DNA from 3 places in the Burkholderia sp. Bp9031 genome. Region 2 is predicted to be linked to each of the others. Evidence: predicted binding sites of a transcription regulator. Region 2 holds the regulator's gene; each other region holds the start of a gene.
The links. Region 2 encodes LexA, which represses DNA repair genes until DNA is damaged. Its sites were predicted from a motif close to ACTGTATNNNNATACAGT; they were not measured.
Positions count from the first base shown of each region.

Region 1: imuA (translesion DNA synthesis-associated protein ImuA) is a predicted target of LexA. The motif match lies at 5,484-5,501, and genes of this name have one in related genera.
Region 3: DIE15_RS28510 (PA0069 family radical SAM protein) is a predicted target of LexA. The motif match lies at 1,984-2,001, and genes of this name have one in related genera.

Region 1 covers NZ_QTPW01000016.1:54,478-62,499, forward strand. The annotation lists gene DIE15_RS21010 (error-prone DNA polymerase) at 121-3,336, opposite strand; gene DIE15_RS21015 (DNA polymerase Y family protein) at 3,343-4,830, opposite strand; gene imuA (translesion DNA synthesis-associated protein ImuA) at 4,763-5,470, opposite strand; gene DIE15_RS21025 (VF_A0006 family four-cysteine protein) at 5,721-6,029, shown strand; gene DIE15_RS21030 (MetQ/NlpA family ABC transporter substrate-binding protein) at 6,140-6,955, opposite strand; gene DIE15_RS21035 (YciI family protein) at 7,202-7,492, shown strand; gene DIE15_RS21040 (SCO family protein) at 7,646-8,022, opposite strand, start outside.
Region 2 covers NZ_QTPW01000005.1:248,602-256,623, forward strand. The annotation lists gene cysW (sulfate ABC transporter permease subunit CysW) at 1-159, opposite strand, end outside; gene cysT (sulfate ABC transporter permease subunit CysT) at 156-1,052, opposite strand; gene DIE15_RS09390 (sulfate ABC transporter substrate-binding protein) at 1,187-2,224, opposite strand; gene lexA (transcriptional repressor LexA) at 2,489-3,136, shown strand; gene DIE15_RS09400 (hypothetical protein) at 3,163-3,501, shown strand; gene DIE15_RS09405 (DUF2939 domain-containing protein) at 3,531-4,223, shown strand; gene DIE15_RS09410 (universal stress protein) at 4,316-4,813, opposite strand; gene DIE15_RS36950 (hypothetical protein) at 4,812-4,976, shown strand; gene nodI (nodulation factor ABC transporter ATP-binding protein NodI) at 5,140-6,054, shown strand; gene DIE15_RS09420 (ABC transporter permease) at 6,061-6,894, shown strand; gene DIE15_RS09425 (hypothetical protein) at 6,943-7,365, opposite strand; gene DIE15_RS09430 (permease) at 7,587-8,022, opposite strand, start outside.
Region 3 covers NZ_QTPW01000028.1:89,335-97,356, reverse strand. The annotation lists gene DIE15_RS28520 (D-amino acid dehydrogenase) at 1-1,278, opposite strand, end outside; gene DIE15_RS28515 (Lrp/AsnC ligand binding domain-containing protein) at 1,424-1,912, shown strand; gene DIE15_RS28510 (PA0069 family radical SAM protein) at 2,017-3,195, shown strand; gene DIE15_RS28505 (NINE protein) at 3,213-3,680, opposite strand; gene DIE15_RS28500 (sorbosone dehydrogenase family protein) at 3,791-4,930, opposite strand; gene rpsP (30S ribosomal protein S16) at 5,084-5,338, shown strand; gene rimM (ribosome maturation factor RimM) at 5,382-6,059, shown strand; gene trmD (tRNA (guanosine(37)-N1)-methyltransferase TrmD) at 6,059-6,853, shown strand; gene rplS (50S ribosomal protein L19) at 6,987-7,379, shown strand; gene DIE15_RS28475 (CoA pyrophosphatase) at 7,466-8,022, shown strand, end outside.

The sequences.
Region 1 (8,022 bases), on a different contig from region 2:
ACCGTTCCGGTGCCGGATTCGGCGGGCTTCGTGTGGCGAAAACGATACCTGAATAGAACCAATTTGATCGACTGGTATGCATCCGGCGGCAGCGCGCGAGCGGCGTGCCGGCGCGCTGCGTCAATGGAACTCGCGGCTCGACGTGCGCAGGCCGCCGAGCAGCGGCGTCAGATCCTCGAAATACTGCGCGACGAGGTGCCTCACGCCGCTGACGACCTGCCATACGCCCGACGCCGCGAGCAGCCGCGAATCGAGCGTTTCGCGGCGCTGCCGCGCGAGCAGCTCGGGCCGCACGATCACGTTCACGCAGCCCGTTTCGTCCTCGAGCGTCATGAACATCACGCCCTTCGCGGTGCCCGGCATCTGCCGCGCGATCACGAGCCCGCACGCTCGCGCGAGCCGGCCGTCGGGACGGTCGCGCAACTCGGCCGAGGACGACAGCCGATGCGCGCGCAACGCGGGCCGCAGCAGCGCGACCGGGTGGCGGTTCAGCGTGAGGCCGGTGGTGTGATAGTCGGCGAGGATGTCGTCGGCTTCCGACGGCGCGCCGAGCACGGGTCGCTCCGTTTCGTCGATCGACGCGGCGGCGAGCAGGTCGCGCTCGGGCGCCGCTGCGACGGCCTGCCACAGCGCATCGCGCCGATGACCGGCGAGCGTCGCGAGCGCATTCGCGGCGGCGAGCGCTTCGAGATCGCGCCGTTCGAGCTGTGCGCGGCGCGCGAGCGCGTCGACGCTCTCGAACGGGCCAGCCGCGCGCGCGGCCTCGATGCGCCGCGCGGCGGCCTCGCCGAGCCCGCGCACGAGCAACAGGCCGAGCCGCACCGCCGGCTGGCCGTATGGCGGCGGCTGACCGGGCAGCGCTTCGAGCGACGCTTCCCAGCCGCTACGCGTGACGTCGGCCGGAAAGACCTTCACGCCATGACGCTTCGCGTCCTGCACGAGCTGCGACGGTGGATAGAAACCCATCGGCTGGCTGTTCAGCAGCGACGCGACGAAAATCGCCGGTTCGTGGCATTTGAGCCAGCTGCTCGCATAGGCGAGTTTCGCGAAGCTGGCCGCGTGGCTCTCGGGGAAACCGTATTCGCCGAAGCCCTTGATCTGCTCGAAGATCTGTTCGGCGAATTCGCGCGTGTAGTTGCGTTCGAGCATCCCGTCGACGATCTTGTCGTGATACTTCTCGAGGTTGCCCTTGCGCTTCCACGCGGCCATCGCGCGGCGCAGCTCGTCGGCCTCCCCTGGCGTGAAGCCCGCCGCGACGATCGCGATCTGCATCACCTGTTCCTGGAAGATCGGCACGCCGAGCGTGCGTTCGAGCACTTCCTTGAGCGCGTCGCTCGGATACGTGACCTCGCCGTCCTCTTCGCCGGCCACGATCCTGCGCCGCTTCAGGTACGGATGCACGGCGCCGCCCTGGATCGGCCCGGGCCGCACGATCGACACCTGAACGACGAGGTCGTAGTAGTTGCGCGGCCGCAAGCGCGGCAGCATCGACATCTGCGCACGCGATTCGATCTGGAACACGCCGACCGTATCGGCGCCGCAGATCATGTCGTAGGTTGCTTCGTCATCCTGCGGAATGTGCTTCAGCGTGAACGGCTCGCCGTCCTCCTGCGGCCCGCGCCACGCTGTGCGCATGTCGAACGCGCGATGCAGCGCCGACAGCATGCCGAGCGCAAGCACGTCGACCTTCATCAACTCGAGCGCCTCGAGATCGTCCTTGTCCCACTGGATCACGCGCCGCCCGTCCATCGCCGCGTTCTCGACCGGCACGAGCCGCGTGAGCTTGCCGCGGCTGATCACGAAGCCGCCCGAGTGCTGCGACAGGTGACGCGGAAAGTTCAGCAAGCGCCCGGCCAGTTCGGCCCATGCGCGAATGATCGGTGTCGCCGGGTCGAGGCCGGTCGATGCGAATTGCTGCAGCAGGTTGCGGCTGCCGTCGAACCAGCGATGCCCCTTCGCAACGCGGTCGACCAGCATCGGATCGACACCGAGCGCCTTGCCGGTTTCTCGCAGCACGCCGCGCGGGCGGTACGTCGAGACGGCCGCCGCGAGTGCGGCGCGATCCTTGCCGTATTTTTCGTAGATATGCTGAATGACCTCTTCCCGGCGCTGATGCTCGAAGTCGACGTCGATGTCGGGCGGCTCGCCGCGCTTCTCGCTGATGAAGCGCTCGAACAGCATCGTGCTCTGATCGGGATTGACCTCGGTGATGCCGAGGCAATAGCAGACGACCGAGTTCGCGGCCGAGCCGCGACCCTGACACAGGATGTTCCGGCTGCGTGCGTATTTGACGATGTCGTAGACGGTCAGGAAGAACGGCTCATAGCTCAGCTTCGCAATCAGGTCGAGTTCATGCTTGATCAGCCCCGCGACCTTTTCCGGAATACCCTGCGGATAACGCGCGGCCGCGCCTGCCCGGGTTTCCTGTTCCAGGTAGCTCGTCGGCGTGTGCCCCGCTGGCACGATTTCGTCCGGATACTCGTAGCGAAGCGTGTCGAGTTCGAAATCGCACGCGTCGAGAATCGCGCACGTCTGCGCGATCTCCTCCGCCGAAAACAGCTGCGCGATCCGGTTGCGCGCGCGCAGATGCTGTTCCGCATTCGGCGCGAGCGCATATCCGCACTCCGAAACCGGCATCCCGACGCGGATCGCCGTCATCACGTCCTGCAGCGGCTTGCAGGAACGCCGGTGCATCGTCACGTCGCCGAGCGCGACGATACGCACGCCGCGCCGCTCGCCGGCCGCGCGAATCTCGTCGCGCTGCGCGCCGTCGAGCGCGCGCTGCAATTGCACAAGCCCGAGCCGCGCGCGCTCGCCGAAGGTTGCACGAAACCATGCGACCTGCGCGTCGAGCACGTCCGCACGCACCGGATACGCGGGCACGAGAATCGCGAAGCAGTCGGGCATGCCGCGCAGGTGCGCGAACTCCGCAGGCGGCGCCGACAGCATCCGCGACGTCAACGTGTAAGTGCCCTTCGGCGCGGCCATCCGCCGCCACGAAATCAGCTCGGAAAGATTGCCGTAACCCTCCCGGTTCTGCACAAGCAGCACGAGCCCGAACGCGCCGGGGCCCGGATCGTGGCCCGGTGCGGCTTCATCCGGTGTAACTTCGAAATACGACCCGATGACGAGCGGCAGCCCTTGCGCCTTTGCCGCGACATGCATGCGCGGCGCGCCGGCCAGCGAGCATTCGTCGGTGATCGCGATCCCGCGATAGCCGAGCTTGGCCGCCCGCTCGACCAGTTCGTCCGCATGCGACGCGCCATGCAGGAACGAAAAGTTCGACCGGCAGAACAACTCCGCGTAATCGGGCAACCAACCGAGTTCCGCAACCATTGCCGTTCACCCGAACAAGCCGTGCAGGAACCAGTGCGGCTCGGCCTGGCTTCCCGAACGCTCCAGGAACACCCAGTAGCACGCACCGGCCTCGTCCTGGGCGACGTGGTAATCGCGTGCGGCCAGTTGCCCGTCGAACCACCCGGCTTCGATCCGCTCGGCCGACGACATCATCCTGAGCGGCGTATGGAACACCGGCCGGTTCTCGCGCATCAAGAGCGGCTGCGGCTCGGCCAGCAGCCACGCGGGACGCGGCGGCGCGGCCGGCAACCCGCAGGCCGGCTTGCCCGCCTGCGCATCGAGCGGCAGCCAGCGGTTCGCGGCTTCGGGCCGGTAATCGGCAACGGGCGCCGCGCGCAACACGTTCTCCGCGCCGAGCCGCGCAACCAGCAGTTCGAACAGCCGCGCGCGCGTCTCTTTCGTGCCGCCCGGCTCGGGAAAGAGATCGTCGGCCGGCGGCGCGACCGATTCGACGCGCGTGGCCTTCAGCCGCACCGCGATCACCGCGGCCGGCAACTCGACGCGCGCGAGCCGCTCGCCGAGCAGTCGCATGAAGTGCGCGTCGTCGCGCACGGGCGCGGCGAACGCGAGTTCGAGCGGCGTCGGCGGCACGGCCTGGCGGCCGCGCTCGTGCTCGAGATCGAACGTCATCGCGGCCAGCGACAGCTGCCGCGCGGCCAGCCACCCGCACAGCTGCACGACGAGCCGTCGCGCGGCGAACAGCACGGCTTCCGCGTATTCGACGCGCTCCGGCAATTCGAGCCGCACGTCGAACACGGGCGGCACCGCCATCCACGCGAGCGGCTCGACCGCATCGCCGTACGCGCGATCGAGCGCGGCGAGCAGCGCCGGACCGCAGCGGCGCTGCAGCCCCGCGCGCGGCAGGCCGCGCAGATCGGCGAGCGTGCGGCAGCCGAGGCCGTCGAACCAGCCCGCATACGGGCGGGCGTCGGGCAGCAGCACGCACGGCAGACGATCGAGCGCACGGACAAGCGAAGCCGGCCCGGCCACGCGGCGCCGGATGCGCGCACGCGCCGACGTGCGCGCGAGCAACCACGCGCCGCGCCCGGTCGGCGCGGCGGACAGGCGCGCCGCATAGCCGAGCGCCGCGAGCGTCGCGCGCACCTGGCGGCACAGCGACGGCAGGCCGCCGAACAGGCGCAGGCTCGGACCGACGTCGACGATCAGCGTCGCTTCGTCGTCGAGCGCGACGCACGGCGAGAAGCGCAGCAACGCGAGCGCAACCGCGCGCAGCGCATCGGCCTCGCGGGCGGGATCGCGTTCGACGAGCCGCGTGTCGGGTGCGAGCGTCAGCACGCCGCCGCGCTTCATGCCCGCGCGCACGCCCTGCCGACGCGCGGGCGCGTCGGCGATCAGCACGACACCCTGCTCGAGCACCGCGCAACCCGCGTCGCCGGCCTCGCCGTCAGACGGAGGCGCGACGCACACGTCGAGCGGCAGGCGCGGCAGATGGATGCCGAGCAAGACGCGCATAGCGGCTCTCCACGATGGGCGACGGCAAATCGAGCACGAGCGGCTCGCTGTGCGCGGGCCCGTGACGCTTGACGATGTCGAGCGACACGCCGCCCGGCACCGGATGCAGCGCGACGCGCAGCACGGCCGGCGACGGCTGCCGCGCTGCCGACAGCGGGCGCAGCATCACGAACAGCGTGTCGCCGGTGCGCGCGGCCGCGAGATGCAGGCGCCGCAGCGCATCGGGCCGTGCGTCCTGCCAGAGCAGCAGCGCACCGCAGCAGCCCGTCCGGAGCACCTGCTCGGCGGCCCACAATGCATCGGTGCGGCTGCCGGCACGCAGCCACAGCAGCGCGTCGGACGGCACGCCGAGACCGGCCAGCGCGGTCGCATGCGGCGACTGCGGCGGCGCGACGAGCGCGAGCGGACGCCGCACGCTGACGGTGCGCGCGAGCGCGGGCGCGAGCAGCCGCATCTCGCCGCAGCCCGGCTGAGCGGCCAGCAGTTCGACGAGCCCGCCGACCGGCCAGCCGCCGCCCGGCAGTTCGGCGGACAGCGGCGCGAAACCCGTGTCGATCGTGCGCGGACCGCCGCGCGCAAGCTGCGAGCCGCGCCAAAGGGACGGATGAAGGGATTCGGGAGAAATGGAGGATGCGAGCATGACGCCACCCACAACTGTATAGATGTACAGTATATGGCAATGCGCTCGCGTCGCACAGTGCTGGTACGAAGCCGGTATTTTCGTCAGGGGAAAACGAGGAGGAAGCCGGCGCGCCCGGCCGCCGCACCGCCGCGAAACGCGAGCGCTGCCCGGCCGGCTGCGGTCCGCGCCGGTATCGGCGCAACGCGTCAGCCGCACTTGCCGCTTTACGTTATGCTGTCCGCCGACCCAGTCCCCCCTCGGAGGGCACATGAAACGGGGAATCCGTGCGATCGCGTGCGCGGCCGTCGCGCTGGTGCTGCCGGGCGCGGCATTCGCGCTGACCGACGGCTATGCGCAGTATGACGACTGCATGCTCAACGCACTGCGCGAGAGCCGTAACGGCGCAGCGGCCCAACTGATTCAGCGCTCTTGCGACGCGCTGTACCGCAACAACGCGATGCTGCTGCCGCGCGAGCGGCGCTTTCACGAGTGCGTCGTGCAGTCGCTGCCGGGCGTGCGCGACAACTACGCGATCCAGCAGATCATGTCGATCTGCTCGCGGCGCGGCGAGATGTGAGGCGGCGCTGAACACCGCGCACCGCGCAGTTGCCTGCGGGCCGCGCCAATGAAAAAGGGCCTGCGCGATGCAGGCCCTTTCGTTTCAGCGGTCCGACCGGTGTGCGGCGTTCAGAACGACGCGACCATCGAGCCCTTGAACTGCTTCTTGATGAATTCCCTCACTTCCGTCGACTGGTACGCCTTGAGCAGCTTCTTCACCCACGGCTGATCCTTGTCCTTCGCGCGCACGGCGATCAGGTTCGCATACGGGCTCGTCAGCGATTCGAGCGCGATCGCGTCCTTGGTCGGCTGCAGGTTCGCGGCGAGCGCGTAGTTCGTGTTGATCACGGCTGCGTCGACGTCCGACAGCACGCGCGGCAGTTGCGCGGCGTCAAGCTCGGAGATCTTCAGCTTCTTCGGGTTCTCGGCGATGTCGAGCACCGTCGCGTTGTTGCCGCCCGTGCCGGCACCGGCCTTCAGCTTGATCACGCCTTGCGTCTGCAGCAGCAGCAGCGCGCGGTTCTCGTTCGACGGATCGTTCGGCACCGCGAGCTTCGCGCCTTGCGGCAGGTCCTTCAGCGCCTTGAACTTCTTCGAGTACACGCCCATCGGCGAGATGTAGGTCAGACCCGCGCTGACGATCTTGTAGCCGCGCTGCTTCACCTGGCTGTCGAGGTAGGGTTGATGCTGGAAGCTGTTCGCGTCGAGGTCGCCCGAATCGAGCGCGGCGTTCGGCTGCACGTAGTCGTTGAACTCGATGACCTTCACGTTCAGGCCTTCCTTCTCCTTCGCGACCTTCTGCACGACCTGCCACACTTCCGAATCCGGACCGGCGACCGTGCCGACCTTGATCACCTTGTCTTCAGCGTGCGCGCCCGCCGACAGCGTCAGCGCGGCACCGGTGGCCAGCACGGAAAATACCTTCAGGAGACTGCGACGCTTCATCTGTTTCTCGCTTTCTTGCTAACTGAAAATGGGGCGCGATACGGGTATGCCCGAACTCGCAGGAAGGGGCAAATGGTGTCACAGGATCGGCCGGAAGTGAAATACATCCCGCTCATATGGGTATGCACCGCGGCGGTGCTCGCGGAGCATGGGCGACTCGATGTCCGGCACGACACGCAACGGCAGCTGTGCTACAAAGACCGGCTGGCCGGCGTGCGACGCGCCGGCGACATTCCGGGGCCATCCATGTACGTCATCGACATCCACTACAACGCATCGCTCGAGCGCATCGACGATGCACTCGAACGCCACCGCGCGTATCTGCAGCCGCTGTTCGAGCGCGGCATCTTCATCGCGGCGGGGCCCAAGGTGCCGCGCGAAGGCGGCGTGATCCTCGCGGCCCGCATCGACCGCGGCGAACTGGACGCGATCCTCGAGACCGATCCGTTCGTGACCGAAGGGCTCGCGACGTATCGGGTGACCGAATTCAAGATCACGCGTGCCGCGCAGGGTTTCAACGTGCCGGCGCTGCCGTAACGCGCTCACGCACGAATGCGCGTGCGCAAGCACGCCGCCGCGCGAGGCGGCGAATGCCAATCGAGGAAAAGCAGGAAACATGCGTGACGGCGCGTCGCGGCCGTCACGCGTTTCGCCGGGCGAGCGCCCGGGCGATCATGCGGCGCGTGCCGCTCAGTCGACCAGCAGCTTCAGGTCATGGACCCACGGGCCGGGGCCCTGGCCGTCGCGCACGAACAGGCGCAGCTTGCCGTCGCGATCGAATACGTAGCTCGCGGCGGTGTGATCCATCGTGTAGCTGCCGGGCGCCTTGCCTTGCACCTTCGCGTAGTACACGCGGAAATCCTTCGTGACTTTCTTGAGCTGCGCTTCGTCGGCCGGCCGCAGGCCAATGAACGACGGATCGAATGCGGGCACGTACTGGCCGAGCAGCGCGGGCGTATCGCGCTCCGGATCGACGGTGACGAACAGCACCTGCACGCGCTTCGCGGCATCGGGGCCGAGCTGCTTGAGCGCCTCGGACAGTTCGGCCATCGTCGTCGGACACACGT
Region 2 (8,022 bases):
GGCGAGCGGCACGACGAGGAAGAACGCGAGGAACGCCAGCGCGACGCCGATCAGCAGCCAGCGCACGGCGCGCGGCTCGCTGACGGGGTCGAGCCGTTTCGCGGCGCTCACGCGCGCGGCGGACGGATTGTTCAGCACGGCACTGGACTCCTGGCTCATTGCTGGCCTCCTGCTGCCGAGGTGACGGTGACGGTCGACGGCGCGGGGCCGCTCGCCCCCTTGCCCGTCCGGCGCTGCAGATGCCACTGCAGCGTGTTGATCAGGAGCAGCATCAGGAACGACACGACCAGCATCACGACCGCCAGCGCGGTTGCGCCCGCATAGTCGTACTGCTCGAGCTTCGTGATGATCAGCAGCGACGTGATTTCGGATTTCATCGGCACGTTGCCGGCAATGAAGATCACCGACCCGTACTCGCCGAGCGCGCGCGCGAACGCCAGCGCGAAGCCGGTGAGCAGCGCCGGCAGCACGGCCGGCAGCACGACGCGGCGGAACGTCAGCCAGCGCGATGCGCCGAGGCACGCCGCGGCCTCCTCCTGCTCGCGCTCGAAATCCTCGAGCACGGGCTGCACGGTGCGCACGACGAACGGCAGCCCGATGAAGGTCAGCGCCACCAGCACGCCGGCCGGCGTAAACGCGATCTTGATGCCGAACGGCGCCAGATACTGGCCGACCCAGCCGTTGGTCGCATAGACGGCTGCAAGCGAGATGCCGGCGACCGACGTCGGTAGCGCGAACGGCAGGTCGACGATTGCGTCGACGATGCGCTTGAACGGAAACGTGTAGCGCACCAGCACCCACGCGACGAGAAAGCCGAACACGGCGTTGATCAAGGCGCCGCCGAGCGCGGCGGAGAACGTCAGCCGGTACGACGCGAGTACGCGCGGCGACGCGACGGCGGTGACGAACTGGTCCCACGACAGCGTCGCGGTCTTCAGGAACGTGGCGGCGAGCGGGATCAGCACCACGAGGCTCAAATAGGCCACCGTGATGCCGAGCGTCACGCCGAAACCGGGCAGCGCGCTCGGCTTGCGAAAGGTGTACGTCGTCATCGGATGCTCTTGCTGGGTCGTTGCTGCTCACGGGTCCGACGCAAACGCCGGCGCGAGGCGTCGCGCCCGCGGACCGTCGGGGATGCGGCGCGCTGTCGTGGCACGCCGCTGTCGTTATGGGTTGCTGCCTGGCGTTACTGCGGCTTGTAGATCGAGTCGAACACACCGCCGTCCGCGAAATGCGTCTTCTGCGCATTCGTCCAGCCGCCGAACGTGTCGTCGACCGTGTACAGCTTCAGCTTCGGGAACTGCTTCGTCAGGTTCGCCGGCACGTTCTTCGAACGCGGACGGTAGTCGTTGCGCGCCGCGATCTCCTGGCCCTGCGGGCTGTACAGGAAATTCAGGTAGGCCTCGGCCAGCTTGCGCGTGCCCTTCTTGTCGACCACCTTGTCGACCACGGCAACGGGCGGCTCGGCCAGGATGCTCACCGACGGCACGACGATCTCGAACTTGTCGGTGCCGAATTCCTTGACCGACAGGAACGCCTCGTTCTCCCACGCGATCAGCACGTCGCCGATCCCGCGCTGCACGAAGCTCGTCGTCGCACCGCGCGCGCCCGAGTCGAGCACGCCCGCATTCTTGTAGAGCTTCGTCACGAATTCCTTCGCGGTCTGCTCGTTGCCACCCGGCTTGTGGACGGCGTACGCCCATGCGGCCAGGTAGTTCCAGCGCGCGCCGCCCGAGGTCTTCGGGTTCGGCGTGACGATCGAGATGCCCGGCTTCGTCAGGTCGTCCCAGTCCTTGATCCCTTTCGGGTTGCCCTTGCGCACCAGGAACACGATCGTCGACGTGTACGGCGACGCGTTGTCCGGCAAGCGCTTCTGCCAGTCCTTGTTGACGAGCCCCTTGTTGGCGAGCGCGTCGATGTCGTAGGCCAGCGCGAGCGTCACGACGTCGGCCTGCAGGCCGTCGAGCACCGAGCGCGCCTGCGCGCCCGAGCCACCGTGCGACTGCTTGAAGTTGACCGTCTCGCCCGTCTTCGCCTTCCACTCCTTGCCGAACGCCTGGTTGAAGTCCTGGTACAGCTCGCGCGTCGGGTCGTAGGACACGTTCAGGAACGTCGTATCGGCCTGGGCATGTGTCGCGACGCCCAGCGCCGCCGCCGCGCCCAGCGCGAGTGTTGCGATCAGGCGGCCCGCTCCGCCCGCCAGCCCCGTATTGCGCTTCGCCATCCTTGGTTCTCCAGTGTTGTCGGTATTGCGATGTCGGGCCAGTCTAGCGAACGGGTTACATGATTAAAAATAATCGTTCTTCATTTTTTAATACTCAAAAGTGCTAACGCAGACGGGACGGACGGTTGCGGCAGACGAACCGGCGTCCGGACATCGCGAAATCGCGCCGGAACCGGCGCGATCGCGTCGAACCTCAAGTAACACTTGAAATTCGCGAAGTACTGTATAAAAATACAGCTCACTGTCTATCCATACAGTTCAGCCATGACCAAACTCACCGCCCGTCAACAGCAAGTGTTCGACTTGATCCGCCGCGCGATCGAGCGCTCCGGTTTCCCGCCCACGCGTGCCGAGATCGCGGCCGAGCTGGGTTTCAGCTCGCCGAATGCGGCCGAGGAGCATCTCCGTGCGCTGGCGCGCAAGGGCGTGATCGAGCTGGCCGCCGGCGCGTCGCGCGGCATCCGCCTGCTCGGCATCGACGATGCGCCGCACCAGTTCACGCTGCCGCACGCCGGCCTGATGCAACTGTCGCTGCCGCTCGTCGGCCGGGTCGCGGCCGGTAGCCCGATCCTCGCGCAGGAGCATATCTCGCAGCATTACGCGTGCGATCCCGCGCTGTTCACGAGCAAGCCCGACTACCTGCTGAAGGTGCGCGGCCTGTCGATGCGCGACGCCGGCATTCTCGACGGCGACCTCCTCGCCGTGCAGAAGCGCACGGAAGCGAAGGACGGCCAGATCATCGTCGCGCGTCTCGGCGACGACGTCACGGTCAAGCGCCTGATGCGCCGGCCCGGCGGCCTCGAGCTGATCGCGGAGAACCCGGATTACGAAAACATCTTCGTCAAGGCCGGCAGCGCGGAATTCGCGCTGGAAGGCATCGCCGTCGGGCTGATCCGCTCGGGCGAACTCTGACAATCGGTCTCGCTGAGGAGAACATCATGGAACGCCTTTCCCGTTTGCTGCCTTTCCGTCAATTCGGTCGCCTGCGTCACCTGCGCGGCCGCACGCCCTGCGCACCGCTGTCCGCCGCGGCGCCCGTGGTGAGCCAAGAAGTCGCAGTTGAACGGCAGGCGTCGCTGCTGCCGTCAGCGCTCCCCGCATTCGCGCGGGTCTCGCTGAACGCCGGCCTGAATCACGCGGAACCGGCGCGCCGTGCACCCGTGCGCGTCTATCACGGTCGATCGCGGCTCATCATGGTCGGGACGATCGATGCCGTGTGCCGGATGATCGATCGCTGCATCGACGAGGAACGATCGGCCACGCACGGCGGTCTCTGATTGCGGAACCTGTCCGCACCGGAGGCATCGTGACTGGATCTTCGGGCCGCGCCAGGCGGCTCAAGCCCCTGCTGATCGTCGTGCTGGCCGTCGCCGCCCTGGTGGCGATCGGCTATGCATACGCGTCGCCGTACGTCGCGCTCAGTCGCCTGAAATCGGCGATCGACGCGCGCGATGGGCAGGCGGTCAGCGAATATGTCGATTTTCCGTCGCTGCGCATCAGCCTGAAGCAGCAGGTCACGGACGAGTTGATGCGCCGGATCGACGCGGTCAAGAAGGACAATCCGCTCGCGGTGATTGGCGCGCTGATCGGATCTGCATTGATCGGCCCGCTGGTCGATGCCTATGCGACACCGGAAGGTGTGGCGGCGCTGATGAGCGGCATCCCGCCGCGCGGTAATCCGGGCGAGCGGCCACCCGAATGGTCGGGTCCGCCGTCAGGCGGTGCGCCCGGAAACGCACCGGCCGTGCCGCCGGCCAATCCGGCGAGCGCACCCGTACCGGGCAGCAGTCCCACCGCCTCGGCTGCGCCTGCACCCGCGCCAGCGCCAGCGAGCCCAAGCGATGCGGGTCATCCGCAGCAAACGAGTGCCGGCTACAGGAATATCGATGAATTCGTCGTGACCTACCAGCGCAGTGCCGACGGCACACGCTATGCGGCGATCTTCCACCGCTTCGGCCTGTTCTCGTGGAAACTGTCCGCGATCGACCTGCACGCGTAAGCGGTCGCGATCGGACCAGGCGCCGCTGATGCGGCACGGCACGCGACCGGCCTGAATCGCAGGACAATCCGGCCGGTCACGCGATTACTGCGTCACTTGCCGTTCGCGGTGGCCGCTTCGCGTTCGCGCGCGATCTCGGCCTTTTGCTCTTCGGCCGACGAGCATGCGACCAGAATGCTGCAGCTCACGCGATCGAGCAGTTGCGTGTTGCCCGACCCCATCCACCATCTCGACAACCCGCTGCGGCACCGATGGCCGACGACGACGAGGTCGGCCTTCAACTCCGTCGCGAGATTCGCGATTTCGTCGATCGGATAGCCGAACGCGAAATGGCCTTCCGCCTGGACGCCACGCTCGCGCAGCCAGTTCACGCCTTCCTGCAGGATCTCGCGCGCGGTTTCCTCGAAGCGGCCGCACGCGACGTCGGTCAGCAACCCTGCGCTTTGCGCGATGCTCGAGCGCATGTCGACCACCGACAGCAAATGCGTTTCCGCCTTCAGGTCCAGCGCGAGATTGGCACCGCACCGCAATGCCTTGCGTCCTTCGAGCGTGCCGTCGTAGCACAGCAGAATCTTGTTGTAGCTAGCCATGAAACCTCCCTATCGCGACTACGTGCCCTATGCACTCATCATGGTGCGCCGCAATTCCGGACGCAAGGGATGGAAAACGCTGATTCGCCACGCGGGGCGCGTCGGCGATGATGCGGTGCACGATCCGTGCGCGCATGCACCGTGCCGCACGGGCATGCCCTGAAGAGACGCAGCCGATGCACTAGAATGGCCCGTTCGTGCCGTCGGTGTGCGTTCGCCCCGATCATGCCCATGTGACACGCCTGCGCCCGATCCGTTCGCACGCCGCATGCCCATCCGGCCGGCTGTGAAACACGCCCGCGCCCGCTTACAACGACAACCTGCCCATGTCCGTTGCACCGATCGATTTCCGGAACGTCGAAAAGCGCTACGGCGACAAGCTCGTCGTCAACGACCTGTCGTTCCACGTGCAGGCCGGCGAATGCTACGGACTGCTCGGGCCGAACGGCGCCGGCAAGACCACGACGCTGAAGATGCTGCTCGGTCTCGTGTATCCCGATGCCGGCGCCATTTCACTGTGCGGCGAACCGGTTCCGTCGCGCGCGCGGCATGCGCGCCAGCGCGTCGGTGTCGTCCCGCAGTTCGACAACCTCGATCCCGACTTCACGGTCCGCGAAAACCTGCTCGTGTTCAGCCGCTATTTCGGGATGTCCGCGCAGGCTGCACGTGCGCTCGTGCAGCCGTTGCTCGAGTTCGCGAAGCTGGAAAACAAGGCCGATGCGAAGGTCGGCGAGCTGTCGGGCGGAATGAAGCGGCGTCTGACGCTTGCCCGCGCGCTCGTCAACGATCCCGACGTACTGGTGCTCGACGAGCCGACGACGGGCCTCGATCCGCAGGCGCGGCACCTGATGTGGGAGCGGTTGCGCTCGCTGCTCGCGCGCGGCAAGACGATCCTGATCACCACGCATTTCATGGAGGAAGCCGAGCGCCTGTGCGACCGGCTGTGCGTGATCGAGGAAGGCCGCAAGATAGCAGAAGGCGCGCCGCATGCGCTGATCGAATCGGAGATCGGCTGCGACGTGATCGAGATCTACGGGCCCGACCCGGTCACGCTGCGCGACGAGTTGGCGCCGTTCGCGAAGCACACCGAGATCAGCGGCGAAACACTGTTCTGCTACGTGACCGATCCCGAGCCGCTCAGTGCACGACTCAAGGGTCGTTCAGGGTTGCGCTATCTGCATCGTCCGGCCAATCTGGAGGACGTGTTCCTGCGGCTCACGGGCCGCGAAATGCAGGACTGATCGATCATGGACGTACGCAACTATTCCGCCGCCGCGCCGTCCGCACCGCCACGCGAATCCCGCTTCGCGATCGCGCTGCCCGCGAATGCGACCAACTGGATCGCCGTATGGCGGCGCAACTATCTCGTGTGGCGCAAGCTCGCGCTCGCATCGCTGTTCGGCAACCTCGCCGATCCGATGATCTACCTGTTCGGGCTGGGGTTCGGGCTCGGCCTGATGCTCGGCCACGTCGACGGCGTGTCGTATATCGCGTTCCTCGCGGCCGGCACGGTCGGTTCGAGCGTGATGATGTCCGCGAGCTTCGAGTCGATGTATTCGGGCTTCTCGCGGATGCACGTGCAGCGCACCTGGGAAGCGATCATGCACACGCCGCTCGCGCTGGGCGACATCGTGCTCGGGGAGATTGTCTGGGGCGCGAGCAAGGCGTTGCTGTCGGGCGTCGCGATCATGCTCGTCGCGGGCCTGCTCGGCTATGCGCAGTTTCCGTCGATGCTCGCGGCGCTGCCCGTGATCGCGCTCGCCGGCCTCGCGTTCGCGAGCACCGCGATGATCGTCACCGCACTCGCGCCGTCCTACGATTTCTTCATGTTTTATCAGACGCTCGTGCTGACGCCGATGCTGCTGCTGTCGGGCGTGTTCTTCCCGATCACGCAGCTGCCGCCGATCGCGCAGCACGCGGCGCACATGCTGCCGCTCGCGAACGCGGTCGAACTGATCCGGCCCGCGATGCTCGGCCGGCCGGCGACGGACGTCGGCCTGCATCTGGCGGTGCTCGCCGGCTATGCGGTCGGCGGATTCGTGGTCTCTGCGTGGCTGTTCCGGCGGCGGCTGATGCGCTGACGGCCGGCGAGCACGGCGCCAGCTTGATACGACGAAACCACGACGACGTTACTCGTCGTCGTCGCTCCACGGGATCTCGACGTCGGTCAGGAACGCGACGGTCGCCAGCGGGCCGCCTTCCTGGCGGCCGAGCTTGCCGTCCGCGCGATGCCATTCGACGCGGAACTGCGTACCCGGATCGTCGGCGACCAGATAGACCGCACGCAGTTCTTCCGCGTCGGCTTCGTCGACCGGGCCGTCGAACGACACCAGCATCTTCTGCGGCCACAAGCCGTTCATCGGATCGTAAATGCGATCGCCCTGCGGAATCTCGATGCTGGCCTCGACGCCGATCGTGGCGGAGGCTTCGATGATCATCGTGCCGAGCGCGTTCAGCACGGCCGTCGCCCGCGCGGAATTGGCCTGGCGGATCGCGAGATCGCCGCGCGTCAGCGCCTTTTCGAGTCGAGGATGAATCTTCGGTTGGGTCATGCGTTTTCCTGTTTGCTTCTTGTAAAGGTCACCGCGCGTGAAGCAGCGGTGCCGGATAAATTACGACGATCGCGCGGCAGAATCAGCCTGCACGCGGCGCAACGGCCATCACGCAGGTTCGGTTGCCGGCTGCCGGGCCTGTCGTGCCCGTTGGCCGGTCGGGCACGCGAGCCGGACGTGTCCGGCTGTCGCGCCCGCTTGCCGTCCCGCCCGCGTGCCCGTCAGAACCCGAACGCGATCGCGAGCAGCCCGCTCGCGATCCCGAACACGACGACGAGGCCCGTGACGATCGCCAGCATGTAAGGCTTGAACGAACGCGCGAGCATCGCGAGCGACGGCACGCTGATCGGCGGCAGCGTCATCAGCAGCGCGGCGGCCGGGCCGACGCCCATGCCGAGCGACAGCATCGCCTGGATGATCGGCACCTCGCCGGCCGTCGGGATCACGAACAACGTGCCCGCGACCGCGAACGCGATGATCCAGCCGAGATGGTTGCCGATCTCCGGGCCGATGTGCGGGAACAGCCATGCGCGCGCCGCGCCGAGCAGCAGCACGAGCACGATGTATTCGGGCACGAGCCGCACGGCCATGCGCGCGAGCAGCTTGATCCAGCGGATGAACGGATTGCCGGCCGCGGCCTGCTCGGCCACCAGCGCA
Region 3 (8,022 bases), on a different contig from region 2:
TGCCGGGCGTGTCTGGCCGGCTACATCCTTCAGGTAGCGATGCACCGACAGGTCATCGGCCTGAATCGCCGGCTTCTTGCCCGAGATCAGGTCGGCGAGTAGCTGGCCCGACCCGCACGACATCGTCCAGCCGAGCGTGCCGTGGCCGGTGTTCAGGAACAGGTTCGAGACCGGCGTGCGGCCGACGATCGGCGTGCCGTCCGGCGTCATGGGGCGCAGGCCCGTCCAGAAAGTCGCTTTCGACGTGTCGCCGCCGCCGGGGAACAGGTCGTTCACGCACATTTCGAGCGTTTCGCGGCGCGCGGCGCGCAGGTTTTTGTCGAAGCCGACGATCTCGGCCATACCGCCGACGCGGATGCGCTGGTCGAAACGTGTGATCGCGATCTTGTAGGTTTCGTCGAGCACCGTCGATACGGGGGCAGCCGTCTCGTTGACGATCGGCGCGGTGATCGAATAGCCCTTGAGCGGATAGACCGGAATCTTCATCAGGTTCGAGATGAAGCTGGTCGAGTACGAGCCGAGCGCGACGACATACGCATCCGCGCGCACCGTCTCGCTGCCGCACTGCACGCCGGCGATCTTGCCGCCGGCGATCGCGAGCGCGTCGATCGGCGTGTTGTAGCGGAACTTCACGCCGAGCGATTCCGCGAGCGCCGCGAGGCGCGTCGTGAACAGCTGGCAGTCGCCCGTTTCGTCGCCCGGCAGGCGCAAGCCGCCCGTCAGCTTGTGCGACACGGCCGCGAGTGCGGGTTCGGCATTCTTCAGCTCGGCCGGCGACAGCAGTTCGAACGGCACGTTTGCTTCCTGCAGCACCGCGATGTCCTTGGCCGCGCCATCGAGTTGCTGTTGCGTGCGGAACAGCTGCAGCGTGCCGCCCGTGCGTCCTTCGTACTGGATGCCGGTATCGGCGCGTAGCGCCTGCAGGCAATCGCGGCTGTATTCGGCGAGGCGGACCATGCGGCCCTTGTTGACTGCATAACGCTCGGCCGTGCAGTTGCGCAGCATCTGCCACATCCACTGGAGCTGGAAGCGCGTGCCGTCGAGGCGGATCGCGAGCGGCGCGTGCTTTTCGAACATCCACTTGACGGCCTTCAGCGGCACGCCGGGCGCGGCCCACGGCGCGGCATAGCCGGGCGAGATCTGGCCCGCGTTCGCGAAGCTCGTCTCGAGCGCCGGACCGGCTTCCCGGTCGATCACCGTGACTTCATGACCGGCGCGCGCGAGGTAATACGCGCTTGCCACGCCCACCACACCGCTGCCCAGAATGACGACTCGCATAGCTGCTCCAGATGGAAGGAATCAGGTCGAGGCCGGGCGCACGTGCGTCTCCGTGTAACCTCTAGCTGATCTAGTTTTTTGAGCTATGGTATTGTCGAATGTGTAGGTTTTGTTATCGTATTTTTCAGGTTTTCAGCATAAACCAATGAGAACGCAACGCCAGCCAGTACGCTCGCTCGACAAGCTCGACCGGCGCATCCTCAAACTGCTTCAGGACGACGGCCGGATGGCGATGAAGGACCTCGCGGAACAGGTTGGACTGACCGTGACGCCGTGCATCGAACGCGTGCGGCGCATGGAGCGCGACGGCGTCATTACCGGCTATCACGCTCGCGTCGATCCGGGCCAGCTCGGCGCGGCGCTGCTGGTGTTCGTCGAAATCACGCTCGGCCACAAGGGCGGCAACATGTTCGAGCAGTTCCGTCGCGAAGTGATGAAGATCGACGAGGTGCTCGAATGCCATCTCGTGTCCGGCGACTTCGACTATCTGATCAAGGCGCGGATCGGTGAGATGGCCGACTATCGCAAGCTGCTCGGTGACATCCTGCTGCAACTGCCCGGCGCGGTGCAGTCGAAGAGCTATGTCGTGATGGAGGAAATCAAGGAGACGCTGACGATCTCGGTCGGCGAATGACCGCTGCGGCAGGGCCGTTGCCGGGCCTGCTGTCGGACCCCTTATCTCGCCCTTGGCATGCTGCACCTAATACTGTATAAATATACAGTATTAGGTGCAGGTGAATGGGTGAGCGCATGGACGGTCGGTCCGACAACGAATTTCCGATAGCGCCGCCAGCGCCCCGCAAGGGGCGCGGTGCGGTCGACAACCTCCAGGGGCGGTACGAAACGGCGCTGCGCGAAGCGGTCGACGACGGCTGGACGCACGAATCGGACGACGCGGATTTGCCCGCTCCGCTGCGCACGCAGGTGTTTGAGGAGCGCGCAAAGAGCATCCTGACGCACAACCGGTCACCGGACATTCCGTTCAGCGTGTCGCTCAATCCGTATCGTGGTTGCGAGCACGGCTGCATCTACTGCTTTGCACGGCCGACCCACAGCTATCTCGGCCTGTCGCCGGGGCTCGATTTCGAGAGCCGCATTTATGCGAAGGTCAACGCGGCCGAACTGCTCGAGCGCGAGATTTCGCGCAAGCGTTACGTGCCGGAACCGATCGCGCTTGGCGTCAACACCGACGCATACCAGCCGGTCGAGCGCGACTTGCGCATCACGCGCAGCGTGATCCAGGTGATGCACGATCACGGGCTGCCGTTCGCCGCGATCACGAAATCGTCGCTGATCGAGCGCGATCTCGACCTGCTTGCCCCGATGGCGGAGCGGGGGCAGGTGATGGCCGCGGTCACGATCACGACGCTCGACGCCGATCTCGCGCGCACGCTCGAGCCGCGTGCGGCGACGCCGGCGCGCCGGCTGCGTACGATCCGCGCGCTGCGCGACGCGGGCGTGCCGGTGGGTGTCAGCATCGCACCGATGATCCCGTTCGTCACCGAGCCGGATATGGAACGCGTGCTGGAGGCCTGCGCGGAAGCCGGTGCGACGCATGCGAGCTACATCATCCTGCGGCTGCCTTGGGAAGTCGCGCCACTGTTCAAGAACTGGCTCTCCGCGCATTTTCCCGATCGCGCGGAGCGCGTGATGAATCGCGTGCGCGACATGCGCGGCGGAAAGGATTACGACTCGGATTTCTCGAAACGGATGAAGGGCGAGGGTATCTGGGCCGACCTGTTGCGGCAGCGTTTCCGGCAGGCCGTGAAGCGCCTCGGGTTGAACGAGCGTGCGAACGGCATTCTGGATCTGTCGCAGTTTCGCGGCGCGCCGGCGGCCGGGGCGGCCACTCGGCGCATGGTAGGGGGCGCAACCGGCGTGAAACCGCGTGACGACATGCAGTTGAGCCTGTTCTGATCGGGGCGCGTCGGCGCTTACTGCGAAATCTGCTTCGCCGCTTCGACTTGCGATTCGAAATACGTCTGGAACGACAGCGCGAGCGCGGTCATCAGCAGGAATGCACCAATCAGCAGCGAGAAGATCACGATGAAGATCACTGTCCAGCCCGACCGGCTGTGCTTGCCCGTATCGGCATTGAATTGAGCGTCCCATTTCTCGTCGGGGCGCAGGCCGTAGACGAGCGCGGCGAGGAACGCAGCCAGCAGCGAGATCGCGCCCGGCACGGCGAGCCACCATCCGAGGCCGGCGCTGCGCTGGGTCGCGGCGAGCAGCATGAAACCCGGAATCCCGACGATCGTCGCGAGCAAGTGCGCCCAGCCGTACACGTCGCGAAAGCCGTACAGGTAGAAGCGGTGCGCGCCGAGCGAACCGAACAGGAGCGCGAGGGCGGCGGTGAGCGTCTTGGAGCGGAAGCGGCGGAACGGTGCGGTGCTGCTGGACATGGGTGGCGGCGGGTTATCGTTGGCATGGGCGGCCGGCAGGCCGGCGCGGGGCGCTCGGCCCGGCACGCATTCTACGATGCCCGGTCGGGCCTGGTCACCCCTCGCCTGCGTCAAGGTGCCGCATAGGTGACGCGGTAGATGGCGCCTGCATGGTCGTCGCTGACGAGCAGCGAGCCGTCCGGCAGCGGCAGCACGTCGGCCGGGCGTCCCCACACGGTGCCGTCCGCGCGCAGCCAGCCCGTGATGAATGGTGTCTGGCGTGAGTGGCTGCCGTCGGCTGACACGACCGCGCGCATCACGCGGTAACCGACCTTCGAGCTGCGATTCCACGAGCCGTGTTCGGCAATGAAGATGTTGTTGCGAAACGACGCAGGAAACATCGGTCCCGTATAGAAGCGCATGCCGAGTGCCGCGACGTGCGCACCGAGCTTCAGCACGGGCGGCACATAGCGGCGGCACACGTTGGCGCTCCCGAATTCGGGGTCGGGCGTGTCGCCGCCATGACAGTAGGGAAAGCCGAAGTCGAGCCCCGCGCGTGGCGCGCGGTTGAGCTTGTCGTCGGGCACGTCGTCGCCCATCAGATCGCGCCCGTTGTCGGTGAACCACAATTCACCCGAATCGGGGTGCCATGCGAAGCCGACGGTATTGCGCACGCCGCGGGCAAATACTTCGCGACCGCTGCCGTCGGCGTTCATGCGTGCGATGATCGCGTAGCGGCTACGATCGGCGAGGCACACGTTGCACGGCGCGCCGGTTGGAACGTAGAGTTTGCCGTCGGGGCCGAACGCAATGAATTTCCACCCGTGATGATGTTCGGCCGGCAGTGCGTCCGTCACGACTGCCGGGGTGGGCGGCCTGGCGAGCCGGTCGTCGATGTGGTCGAGGCGCAGGATGCGCGACACGGCTGAGATATAGAGCGCGCCGTCGCGATACGCGACACCGACGGGCATGTCGAGCCCCGATGCGATCACGTACCGGGCCGTGATCCGGCCCTCCTGCATCACGAATGCATGCACGCGGCCTTCCCGCGAGCCGACATATAGAATGCCGCGCGGCGACCACGCCATTTCGCGGGCGGTCGGCACGGCGTCGGTCAGCACGTCGACGCGGAAGCCGGGCGGCACGACGAGTTCGCCCACCGGCGGTGCGGCGCAAGCCGCGGTGGCTGCGAGGCAGGTGACGAGGCCGGCCAGCAAGCCCGCGAGGCGGTGCTGCGCGCGGCGCGCCGGGGTCACGCGAAATAGCGGCATGGCGGCGGGGAGCGTCGTGGACACGACGATTGTATGCCCGGCGGACAGGGCGCCTGCGGAATTTTTGCGCGTAAGTGTTTGTTGTGGCTTTGGTTTCCGGCTATAATCGCACGTTTCAGTAGTTTCGAACCCGGTTTTCCCGAAGGATTTCATATGGTTATCATCCGTCTGGCTCGCGGCGGCTCGAAGAAGCGCCCGTTCTACAACATCGTCGCTACCGATTCGCGCAACCGTCGTGACGGCCGCTTCATCGAGCGCGTCGGCTTCTACAACCCGGTTGCTACGAAGGGCGAATCGCTGCGTATCGCTCAAGATCGCCTGACGTATTGGCAAGGTGTTGGCGCACAACTGTCGCCGACCGTCCAGCGTCTCGTGAAAGAAGCGCAAAAGGCGCAGCCGGCTGCCTAACAATGGCGCGGTGTGCCGGTCGTGCCGGCTGCAAGGAGCATTGATGTCCGGTCACGATTCCGGTAACGCAAAGCGCGGGCGAGCGTCGTTTGGCGCATTCGTCCGCAAGCCGGTCGAGCGCGACGTTGTCGCGAGCGCCGGTGCGGCTGCCGAGCAGGGCAGTCTCGAAGCGGTGCAAGCCTGGCCTGACGATGCTGTCGAGGTCGGGGCGGTGGTCGACGCCTACGGCCTGAAGGGCTGGATCAAGGTGGCGACGCATGCCGACGCCGGTCGCGGCGGCGACGCGCTGCTCAAGGCGCGCCGCTGGTGGCTGGAACGGGGTGGGGAGCGGTTATCCGCCCGCATCCTGCAGTCGAAGACGCACAGTGACACTGTCGTCGCGCATGCCGCAGGTGTCAGCGACCGCGATGCCGCACTCGCTTTGCGCGGCTTTCGCGTGTTCGTGCGCCGGGAGGATTTCCCGGCATTGGACGCGGACGAATTCTATTGGGTCGACCTGATCGGCCTCGAGGTCGTCAACGAGCAATCGGTGGTGCTCGGGACGGTGAGCGGGATGATCGACAACGGCGTGCATTCGATCATGCGCGTCGAGTATCCGGTAGTCGGCAAGGATGGTCGGCCGGCCACCGACGAACGGCTGATTCCGTTCGTCGGCGTCTACGTCAAAACGGTGGATCAGGCGGCACGTCGCATCGTCGTCGACTGGGAAGCCGATTACTAATGAACCAGGTTACGGAGAGCGCGGTGCAGTTCGACGTCGTCACGCTCTTTCCCGAAATGTTCCGTGCGCTGACCGACTGGGGAATTACCAGTCGGGCTGTGAAGCAGGAGCGCTTTGGGTTGCGCACCTGGAACCCGCGTGATTTCACGACGGACAATTACCGCACGGTCGACGATCGTCCGTATGGTGGTGGTCCGGGCATGGTGATGCTGGCCAAGCCGCTCGAGGCCGCGATCGGCGCTGCGAAAGCAGCGCAGGCGGAGCAGGGCATCGCGAGCACGCGTGTGGTGATGATGTCGCCGCAGGGTGCGCCGTTCACGCACGAACGTGCGGTGCGGATGGCGCAGGAACCCGGTTTCATCGTGCTGTGCGGCCGCTACGAAGCGATCGATCAGCGTTTGCTCGATCGTTGCGTCGACGAGGAAATCAGCCTCGGCGATTTCGTTCTGTCCGGTGGTGAACTGCCGGCGATGGCGATGATGGATGCCGTCGTGCGCCTGCTGCCCGGTGTGTTGAACGATGCGCAGTCGGCGGTGCAGGACAGCTTCGCCGACGGGCTGCTCGATTGTCCGCATTACACGCGCCCCGAGGAATACGAGGGGATGCGCGTACCGGACGTGCTGCTCGGCGGGCATCATGCCGAGATCGAACGGTGGCGACGCCAGGAAGCATTGAAGAATACGTTGCGGAAGCGGCCGGACCTGATCGTCCGGGCGCGCCGCGAGAAGTTGTTGAGCCGGGCCGACGAGGCGTGGCTTGCGAACCTCGCACGCGAAGCGAAGAGCGCCTCCTGAGGCGGCGTCGCGGGCGGGAAATGGCGGTGCCGTGCATGCGTGCGCGGTGCCTGATGTAAATCCATCCTCTATCGGGGCCAGGCCTGGAAGCAGGCGGGTGCAAACGCCGACAAGATGGCTTTAGGAGTCAGTGATGAATCTGATTGCAAAACTTGAGCAGGAAGAGATCGAGCGCGCGCTCGCCGGCAAGACGATCCCCGAATTCGCCCCGGGCGACACGGTGATCGTGAACGTGAACGTGGTTGAAGGTAACCGCAAGCGCGTTCAGGCGTACGAAGGCGTCGTGATCGCGATTCGCAACCGTGGCCTGAACTCGAACTTCATCGTCCGCAAGATCTCGTCGGGCGAAGGCGTCGAGCGTACGTTCCAGACCTACTCGCCGCTGCTGGCGAGCATCGTCGTGAAGCGTCGCGGTGATGTGCGTCGCGCGAAGCTGTACTACCTGCGCGAGCGTTCGGGCAAGTCGGCTCGAATCAAGGAAAAGCTGGTGTCGAAGGATCGCGCCGCAGCAGCTTCCCAAGAGTAAGAGCTGTAAGGAAAAAGCACCCTCCCGGGTGCTTTTTTCATTCTGGCGCGACAATATGCTCGATACGTCACGAACCCGAGAGCCCCTTGAATCGCCGCCCCATCATTGATCCCGAAGTGCTGCCCGTCGAAGGCACTGGCGCCGGCCTGCCGTCCATCGATGCCCGCCTGATGACGCCGCCCGGGCTGCGCGAGCGTTTCGCGCGCACGCTCGACTGGAGCGTCGAGCCCGGCGAGGCGAGGCTGCAGGAGGGCGTCGATCCGCGCAGCGCCGCTGTCCTCGTGCCGCTCGTCGTGCGCGAGAGCGGCCTCACCGTGCTGCTGACCCAGCGCGCCGATCACCTGAACGACCACGCCGGGCAGATCAGCTTCCCCGGCGGCCGCCGCGAGCCGTTCGATCGCGATACGACCGCAACCGCGCTGCGCGAGGCGAAGGAAGAAATCGGGCTGGCCGCCGAACGGGTGGAGATTCTCGGCGCGCTGCCCGACTACCTGACGGGTACCGGCTTCTGCGTGGCGCCCGTCGTGGGGCTCGTGCATCCGCCGTTCACCGTGCAGGCCGACACGTTCGAAGTCGCCGAGATTTTCGAAGTGCCGCTCGCGTTCCTGATGAGTCCCGCGAACCACCAGGTGCGCGTGTTCCG